DNA from 3 places in the [Leptolyngbya] sp. PCC 7376 genome. Region 2 is predicted to be linked to each of the others. Evidence: predicted binding sites of a transcription regulator. Region 2 holds the regulator's gene; each other region holds the start of a gene.
The links. Region 2 encodes HrcA, which represses chaperone genes, less so after heat shock. Its sites were predicted from a motif close to TTAGCACTCNNANNNTNNGAGTGCTAA; they were not measured.
Positions count from the first base shown of each region.

Region 1 (3,283 bases), 390 kb from region 2:
AAGCCCGCAGTGAAATTTATATTTATGACCTTGCCGTTCTCTCTGAGCACCGCCGCCAAGGTATTGCCACTGCTTGCATCGAGAAAGTTCAAGAAATTGCGGCTGAGCGGGGAGCCTATGTCATTTTTGTGCAGGCTGATTATGGCGACGACCCGGCGATAAATCTCTATTCAAAATTAGGAAAGCGGGAAGATGTCATGCATTTCGACATTCCTCCCGCTTAAACGGTTTTGTTTGAATAATTAGTCTTGAAAGTTCCCCTCTTGGGAGGGGTTAGGGGTAGGTTTTCCATGGGTTGTAAAACTTTCTGAAACCCCTTCCGACCTTCGGCCACCTTCCCCGAGGAAGGATGTATGCTTTCCTTAAAACTTATTCAAAATGACTGTATTCACTTGGTATTTCTATGCGTCGATGTAGAGATCTTCGCCTTCTTGAGAAACAGCAAAACTTGCAACATCAGTGGGCTCTTTACCCATTGCAACCATCTTTTTAGCCACGCCGGGGAGGGGAATACCAACGAAAGAATCTACCCATTCAACGTTTTTGCCGCTGCATAGATCAAATTTAGAGCCGTGGAAAGGGCAAGTGATAGTGCCGTTCTCAACCTTGCCTTTTGACATGGGTAAATTGAGGTGGGGACATTTCCCGGCGATCGCACAATAGCTGTCACCAGACTTCGAGACGAGCACTGGTTGACCGTTGACCTTTGCCTTGAGCACCTTATCTCCGCTGACTTCTGACGTGCTGGCAACCTTTGATTTAGCCATGATGTAAAAAATTCCTACTTCGCAAGTGTGTTTAAAGGGTTTTGAAAATATTGGTCAAATCATACAGGAGAAGTCGGCGATCGCCCCGGTAATGCACGTGATTGTTTATAAGGCTTATCGACGACTCGTTTAATATCGTTTTTTGATGACGACAACAACCATAAATTAGGCGATCGCCACAGGGGATGAATTCAACAGAAATCTCAATTAGGATAAAAACACACTTACCCAAAGCCCGCTCTGAGATCGATCATGAATGGTTTTGATATCCTAATTTTGTTCGTTTATGCCATCGTGCTCTGGTATGTCTATCAAAGCATCGTGGACGAAATCGATAAGCTGACAGAGGTTCGCCTCAATAAAGACTTTCTCTCAGCACAGCTCACAAAATTTGGTCTCGACGAAAAACTATCATTTAGCTTTGATTTTGGGCGATCGCCCCTCACCGATACCCTGAATAGTTTTAGTATCAGCCTCGAAAACAAAACCTTTGAACAATACTTTGAGATCCACTGGAACCGAAGCAGTTTGATGGATTTTGATGGCAAATCCCAACGGATTATCCGATTGCCACCCGCTCTCAATATCGATCTATTTCAAGCCCAGGCCAGTAGCATCATTTCTCCCCGCGAAATCCTCAACGACAAACTCACTATCGAATCAAGCCTCACCCTAAAAGACGAAGACAAACTTATCTACGACATTACCCAGCCGATTTTTTCGTCCGATCTCCTCAAAACAGCTAGAGATGAAGACCTCGATTTTGAAGTAACACTGATGATCCGGTGTTCAGAATATGGCTCCGATAAATTTTATCCAGTACTGTATCCGATCATCTGTAATTTTGAGGTCATTAAAAAGCCATGGCAAAAAGCATTGTATTGGCGACCAAAGACCAATCAGAAACAATCTGATCAGAATAAAAAAGACAAAATCAAAAAGACCCGTAAAGCTCGCAAAAAGGCCAAAGATGACTACCGTACCCAGCAACATCAGCCGCCCAAAAATTGATAGTTCGGGAACCCGTACATTGCAGGGTGTTGTATGTATAGAAACATCTCCGCTAAATTAGCACTCAGAGATCGAGAGTGCTAAGCTCTGAACTCGCAACCAATTTAGTCATTTCAAAAATCTGGAGATTTTATCCATGGCAGCAATTAGCATCAATGTTTCTACCCTCAAGCCCCTCGGCGATCGCGTCTTCGTCAAGGTAAGTGAGTCCGAAGAAAAAACTGCTGGTGGCATCCTTCTTCCCGATAGTGCAAAGGAAAAGCCTCAAATCGGTGAAGTTGTTGCAGTGGGCGAAGGCAAGCGCAACGATGATGGTAGCCGCTCTGCTGTTGATGTAAAAGTTGGCGATCAGGTTCTCTATTCTAAGTACGCTGGCACTGACATCAAGTTCGGTGGCGATGATTATGTTCTCCTCTCCGAAAAGGACATCCTCGCAACAGTTGCGTAATGATTCCCGCAATTAGTTTGCGAAATCACCAAAATTAGATTCTTTTTATTTTTTCTCGTAATTCTCTACAGATAGAAATTTACTCCCTATGGCTAAGTCTATTATTTATAACGAAGACGCACGTCGCGCTTTAGAGAAAGGCATCGACCTTCTCGCTGAAGCAGTTGCTGTCACTATTGGCCCTAAAGGCCGTAACGTCGTCCTCGAAAAGAAATTCGGTGCACCTCAAATCGTTAACGATGGTGTAACCATTGCTAAGGAAATCGAACTCGAAGATCACATCGAGAACACTGGTGTTTCTTTGATTCGTCAGGCTGCTTCTAAAACTAACGATGTAGCTGGTGACGGTACAACCACTGCAACTGTCCTTGCTCACGCAATGGTTAAGGAAGGTCTCCGCAACGTTGCGGCTGGTGCAAACCCCATCGCAATTAAGCGCGGTATCGACAAAGCTGCTGACTTCCTCGTTGGTCGCATCCAAGATTTGTCTAGCCCTGTAGAAGATTCCACGGCGATCGCCCAGGTTGGTTCCATCTCCGCTGGTAACGACAAAGAAGTCGGCGAGATGATCTCCAAGGCAATGGACAAAGTCGGCAAAGAGGGCGTTATCTCCCTTGAAGAAGGCAAGTCCATGGAGACTGAGCTAGAAATCACTGAAGGTATGCGTTTCGAGAAGGGTTACACTTCCCCTTACTTCGTGACTGATACTGATCGCATGGAAGCGGTTCTCGAAGAGCCCTACATCCTCATCACTGATAAGAAAATCACCCTCGTTCAGGATCTCGTTCCTGTACTTGAGCAGGTTGCTCGCCAGGGTAAGCCTCTCATGATTATCGCTGAGGACATCGAGAAGGAAGCCCTTGCAACGCTCGTTGTAAATCGTCTTCGTGGCGTACTCAACGTTGCTGCTGTTAAGGCTCCTGGTTTTGGCGATCGCCGTAAGCAAATGCTTGAAGACATTGCCATCCTCACTGGTGGTCAACTCATCACTGAAGATGCAGGCCTCAAGCTTGAGAGCACAACAATTGACATGCTCGGTACAGCGCGTCGCATCAAC
Region 1 covers NC_019683.1:3,598,516-3,601,798, reverse strand. The annotation lists gene LEPTO7376_RS16210 (AAC(3)-I family aminoglycoside N-acetyltransferase) at 1-224, shown strand, start outside; gene LEPTO7376_RS16205 (Rieske (2Fe-2S) protein) at 402-767, opposite strand; gene LEPTO7376_RS16200 (hypothetical protein) at 1,020-1,778, shown strand; gene groES (co-chaperone GroES) at 1,915-2,226, shown strand; gene groL (chaperonin GroEL) at 2,315-3,283, shown strand, end outside.
Region 1: a site for HrcA is predicted at 1,836-1,862, ahead of groES (co-chaperone GroES). Genes of this name have one in related genera too.

Region 2 (3,283 bases):
AATATCGACAACATTGGCTGGTGCGCCATTATTAAATTCGAGATTGAGTAATTGACCAGCCTGAGACAGTCTCAGAGTATTTGTGCCAGGAACTGCAGTGAGATTAATTGTTCCAGATTCCGCACTTAGAGAGCCAGTATTGACAATGTGTGAAGCAAAAAGATTCAGTTGGTTTCCCACATTAAGCTTTAAATCTGCGCCGTTGATAATGCCACCAGTGCCATCAAAGAAAAATTGGTTAGGACTCCCGATAAGCTCGTTGTAATTCGTTTGCCCTGACCATATGGCGCTACCAAAGCCTAATCCTGTTGCAGTGGTTGCAGTGAAGTCTGCAGGCAAATTTAATTGGGTATTTTCACCAAAAACAATTCCACTGGGATTGATGAGATATAAATCTGCGTTACTCCCACTGATGCTAAGTAGGCCATCGATTAGGGAAGGATTCGCACCACTGATTCGCGACAAAATATTTTGGATAGCTGGCGCACTGAGAAATGTCGCACTTTGGTTCGTACCAACATTAAAATCCTGAAAATCATGGAATAAGTTATTGCCACCTGCGGAAGTACTGCCACCAGAAATATCCCAATTTTGACCATTTTGGGTTACAGCAGTATTGGTAGTATTTGCAGTCGAGGTGATTTGGGCAAGCAGAGGCGTCAATGGACACAATAAACCAAGGCTAACCGTGACAGATAACAGACGAAAATAAGACACGGCAAACTCCTAAGCTGGCTGGCATTGCTTCGTAAAACTAGTGATTCGAGCGAACATACGATGGGTTAAAAGGTCTCGATTCTTCGATAGAAAATAATGGCGGTGTTTTGCCTCATGCAAAAAAGGCTGGGTTTTTCAATACTCCCACGCCATCTTATGATTATGATATTCAATCCACCTCAAACAGAATCCCCGCTTTAATCTTTGCAATAACTTTCGGTTTGAGAAAATGTTAGTTAGCGAGAAGATCCCCCATGAGTTTAGTCTACGTACTTTTGTTTAATGCCCGCACTGATAATGAAGGCATTCACACCCTCCAAGAAGGCGATCGCAACAAGGTCTTAATGTTTGAAGACGAAGATGACGCGATTCGCTTTTCTCTCATGTTAGAAGCACAGGATTTCCCACCAGTAACTGTTGAGAAAATGGAAGATGAAGACATTATCGAGTTCTGTGATAGTGCTGATTATGCCTATGAGCGCGTTGCTTCTGGTCAATTAGCGGTTCCTCCAGAAAACAGCGTTTCAGAAACGGATTGGCAAGAATCTGGCAGCTATCCAGACAAAGAAAAAACATCCCAAAATTCACCAGATAAAGAGGGTGATAGTGATCTTTCAAATGATGAGCTTGACCGGATTCGTCAGCAACTCGAAGGTCTTTTATAGACTTTTATAGATAGAAAAACATTAAGCTAATTCTGGCTGGGTCGTGAGACTTGCAGAAATATAGTCGGCGGTTGCCTCTACGAGGGCGATCGCATTTTCATAAAACATCCGTGTTGGCCCAATCACCCCCACACTACCGACAGGTACTTCTTCTTGGTAATAGTTGGCGGAAACTAGAGCACAAGTTTTCATCGGTTCGAGAGGATTTTCTGTGCCAATATGAATCAGGGTGGTTCCTTCCTCACCTTCACGGTTGAACATCACCGGAAAAAGCTGTTCTTGGCGTACTTCGATGAGATGCAACAGCGTTTGTAATTGCTCTAGCTGCGAAAATTCTGGCTGCCGAAGTACTTCAGAAATACCATGCACCAAAATCGGTGTGGAAAGATTATTTTGATTGACCTTCGCAACAGTCTGACAAATGGTGTCTAACAGCTCAGCGCAATGGCGAAAATCTTGGTCTAAAGCATCTAAATCTAATCGGGAAATTTCTTCCAGCGATCGCCCTTGGAGATGATGATTTAAAAAATTGGCGAGAAGAGTTAATTCGTCGGGATCATACTCGAGCTCAAAAGCCACAGACTGCGGCTGAAACATATCAGTCACCACAATCACCATTACTTTGCTTGCGCTGAGAGGAAGCAATTGTAAATGTCTTAACCGCGCATAATTTTGCTGAGGTACTGTGATCAGCGCAATATAGCCGCTTAGCGTGGATAAAATTTGATTTGCTTTTTGTAATGTCGCCTCTAGCCCCCAAAGCTGCTCATCAGAATTTTGAGTGAGCGCCTGATGCACTTGCTTACGCGTTTTCACATTAGGTGTGACCAACTCATCGACGTAAAAACGATAGCCAGAGTCCGAAGGAATACGCCCCGCAGAAACATGGGGTTGATACAAAAAACCAGCTTTTTCTAGCTTGCCCATCACATTACGGATCGTGGCAGAACTCACATGAAAATCATATTCTTTGACTAACGTTTTGGAGCCAACTGGTTCAGCCGTAGAAATGTAATGATTGACTGTTGCCCGAAAAATATTTTGATGTCTGAGATTAAGAATATTCTGAGCAGTCATAAATAGGGTGAGGACAAGTCAAGCCCGTAATTTGTTTGGCAAATCTTAAAAAAATATAAATATTTTTCTCAGTAGAAAATCAAAAAAAGTTATTTTTTTATAAAAAACGAACTCAATCTGTGGCAGTTAGTATAGCCGATTTTTTCCTTCGGTTAATAGCGCGGAACATTGCGGTCAACTAGTAGGGAATAAGCATCAATCCCTCCCATAATGTTTATGACATTTGTAAAGCCGTTCTGTTGTAGCCACTGGCACATTTGCGCAGAACGTATGCCGTGATGGCAAAGGACATAAGTTTCGGTATTGGGGTCAAAATCCTCAGAGATTGTGGGTGACCATTCTTCAAATTGGCTAAGGGAGAGGGTTTGAAAACCATCAAGTACAGCGATCGCCACCTCTTGGGGTTCTCGTACATCGATAAACTGCAAATCTTGTTCTAATTCTGCGGCGATCGCCACCTTTTCGGCAAAGGCTTGGACAGAAATTTCTTGAATGGGTGTGGTCATAAAGCTACTGATTTTTATTTTTTCGAACTAGAAAAAGATGCTTAGACTGTGGCCTCAAAAAAGTGGCGCAAAATTTAATTAATAATTTAAAAAATTTTAGGCTCTTTCTGCCAAGTATCGCTATTTTGTGTGCCTGGTGAACCGAATCAGCTCGGCAAAGTTAAGGAGTATTGCAGTTCCCGGCATCAGGCGCTCACCCCAATTTCAGAGTGGTACAAGTAAGGGCAGAGGCCATTAGCCACTTCAAGAATGCTTGGTATTCCTAGAAGACTGGCGATCGCCTCATTTCCCAGCACGACTTTTTTCAATACATATTTT
Region 2 covers NC_019683.1:3,211,883-3,215,165, forward strand. The annotation lists gene LEPTO7376_RS23665 (CHAT domain-containing protein) at 1-717, opposite strand, end outside; gene LEPTO7376_RS14445 (DUF3110 domain-containing protein) at 972-1,382, shown strand; gene hrcA (heat-inducible transcriptional repressor HrcA) at 1,404-2,459, opposite strand; gene LEPTO7376_RS14455 (rhodanese-like domain-containing protein) at 2,612-2,965, opposite strand; gene LEPTO7376_RS26475 (hypothetical protein) at 3,151-3,283, opposite strand, start outside.

Region 3 (3,283 bases), 560 kb from region 2:
CGGAGCGGCGACCAATGCGGATCAGTTTGCTACTGAATGTCCATTCTCGTTCTGGGTCATCACAGGAACTAAGAGTAAATGTTTGCGTTTTAATCGGTGTTGGTAAGCGCGTTGGCAATTCGGTAATGGATGACAACTTTGACAAAATCTGACCATCGAACTCTGGATGCATATAGAGGATAGGTAATGTCCAAGCTGGCGAGTTGAATTTGAATTGCGCTAATAAATTCTGGCGGGCGATCGCCACAGATTCATCTACTGGTTTATGTTTGCAAAATGCTTGACTGAGACTCGTAATAAAGGCGATCGCTTCATCATCACTAATGGGGTCGCGCATCGCTAAAACTGACGGTAAACCATGATGAATCAGTACTTCCGTTAGGCTACTGGTGGCGATCGCCTGATGATTTTGTTGGAGGGATTTGGCACCCCAACAGGAATTAAACACCGTTAACCGAATGCCGCTTTGGGTGAGGATTTGCGCCAATTCTTTGCCGTTGAGTTTATCAGCATCGTTGAGAAAAATCTGGCCGCCATCCGCTGCGGGCTCGCCATGACCACTATAAAAAAAGAGCTGGTAATTTTTGCTAGAGAGAGTTTCCGCTAATTCGCTGGGAGTTGGCTGAATCAGAATATCGCCTTGCACTTGCCCAAAACTTTTTGTCTGCCAAATGTTTTGCAATCGTTCTGCTTCTGTTTTGAGATCGAGGCTATCATTGCCATTTTCGGGCGCACCTAAAACCAACAAAATATTTAGCGATCGCCCGGTGGATTGTAGATTTAAAGGCGCAACATCACCGATCGTGCGACTAAAGAAAACCTGAGGGTTAAGAGAAACTGCTTGCTTGCCCATTTCCTGCTGCATAATTTCCCACGGCAATGGCAACAGATTTGGGTCACGCACATCAATCCGTAACCGCAACGCCTCTTTTTGACCCAATGCAACCCCTTCAGCCCGTGCAAAACTTTCGGCGATCGCCCCTTGAAATAACCATTGCCACATCTGCACACCCAACCCTTGCATTAATCGTCCACTGATCGAAGCATTCGGATCTGGCACTAATTCTACAGACTGGACTTCACCAGTAATCGGATAGTGGGGCGTTTGATGAGGCGTAAAAATTGCCTGCCATGCCAACCAAATCCGACTTAATTCTTCATCCCATAAAATATCTTCTTTTTCCACACCTCGCACAAATGGTGTTGCCGCAGCCCAAATCACAAAATGATGTTCTTCCGGCGAATTATTTAGGCGATCGCACACCACTTGTAGAGACGGGAAATCAGGAGGTTGAGACATCGACAATGAAAATTGAGACTGGGCGCTCTTCCAATTTATGTCGTTTAACAGCAGATTCATACACTGCTCCATGAATCTTTTCTGTAGAACCGACCCTTCTATGGCGAGAAATGACCATAAATCTTAAGAAAATATGGGGTTGGATAGGTTCGGGAATGCACACCTCTAAGCAATTAGCAGTCGCCCCCTATGAGTGCTAAATTTGCTAGTGAAGTTAAATCCTATAACTCAAAATTTTTATGTCTAAGATTGTCTCTTTTAAGGATGAATCCAGACGGTCTCTTGAAGCGGGTATTAATGCCCTCGCCGATGCCGTCAAAATTACATTAGGTCCTAAGGGTCGTAACGTATTACTCGAGAAGTCTTACGGCGCACCCCAAATTGTTAATGATGGTATTACCGTTGCGAAGGAAATCGAGCTAGCAGATCCCCTCAGAAATACTGGTGCTCGTCTCATCCGTGAAGTTGCAGCCAAGACAAATGACAGTGCAGGTGATGGTACAACCACTGCAACTGTAATGGCTCAGGCTTTAATTCACGAAGGCTTGAAGAATGTTACTGCGGGTTCAAATCCGATTGAGTTGCGTCGTGGTATTGATGCAGCGGTGAAATTCCTCGTTGATGAGATTGCAAGTATTGCTAAGCCTGTGGAAGGTGAGGCGATCGCCCAGGTTGCTGCGGTATCTGCAGGTAACGATGATGAAGTCGGTAACATGATCTCCGAGGCGATGGCTAAGGTGACTAAAGATGGTGTAATCACTGTTGAAGAGTCCAAGTCTCTTGCTACTGAGCTTGATGTTGTAGAAGGTATGCAGCTCGACCGTGGCTACATGTCTCCTTACTTCGTCACTGACCAAGAGCGTCAAATCGTTGAGTTTGATAATCCTCTTGTGCTTATCACGGACAAGAAAATTTCGGCGATCGCCGACCTCGTGCCTGTGCTTGAGCAAGTGGCGCGTTCCAGTCAGCCTCTTCTCATCATCGCTGAAGATATTGAAGGTGAAGCCCTCGCAACTCTCGTTGTGAATAAGGCTCGCGGTGTGCTTAATGCCGCTGCGATTAAAGCACCTAGCTTTGGCGATCGCCGTAAGCAAATGCTTCAGGACATTGCAGTACTCACTGGTGGCCGTGTCATTTCCGAAGAAGTTGGTCTTGCTCTCGAAACTGTCGAATTAGACATGCTCGGTAAAGCAGAAAAGATCACCTTAACGAAGGAGACTACAACCGTTGTTTCCGGTGGCGGTAGCAAAAGTGATATCGATGCTCGCGTTGCCCAAATCCGTAAGCAATTGGCTGAAACTGATTCTGAGTATGACGCAGAGAAGCTCCAAGAGCGTATTGCTAAGCTCGCTGGTGGTGTTGCAGTCATCAAAGTTGGTGCAGCAACTGAAACTGAACTTAAGGATCGTAAGCTCCGCATCGAAGACGCTCTCAACGCAACTAAAGCAGCTGTTGATGAAGGTATCGTTCCCGGTGGTGGCACAACTCTCATTCACCTTGCAGCAAAAGTTGCTGACGTAAAAACATCCCTCACAACTGACGAAGAAAAGCTCGGTGTCGACATTGTTGCTCGCGCCCTTGAAGCTCCCCTCCGTCAACTCGCTGACAATGCTGGCGAAGAAGGTTCTGTCGTTGTTGAGCGTGTTCGTGAAAGCGAATTCAACGTTGGTTACAATGCAGCAACTGGTGAGTACGTTGACATGATTGCGGCTGGTATTATCGACCCTGCAAAAGTTGTCCGCTCCGTTCTTCAGAATGCTGGTTCTATTGCTGGGATGGTGATCACCACTGAAGCACTCGTTGTTGAAAAGCCTGAACCTGAAGCTGCAGCTCCCGACATGGGCGGTGGCATGGGTGGCATGGGCGGCGGCATGCCCGGTATGGGTGGCATGGGAATGCCCGGCATGGGAATGATGTAATTTCCCCAGACCCTGAATAAACAACAGTTTTTATCTTGAGCATCCTTCGGGGTGCTTTTTTATT
Region 3 covers NC_019683.1:2,655,449-2,658,731, forward strand. The annotation lists gene LEPTO7376_RS11705 (CHAT domain-containing protein) at 1-1,300, opposite strand, end outside; gene groL (chaperonin GroEL) at 1,540-3,219, shown strand.
Region 3: a site for HrcA is predicted at 1,474-1,500, ahead of groL (chaperonin GroEL). Genes of this name have one in related genera too.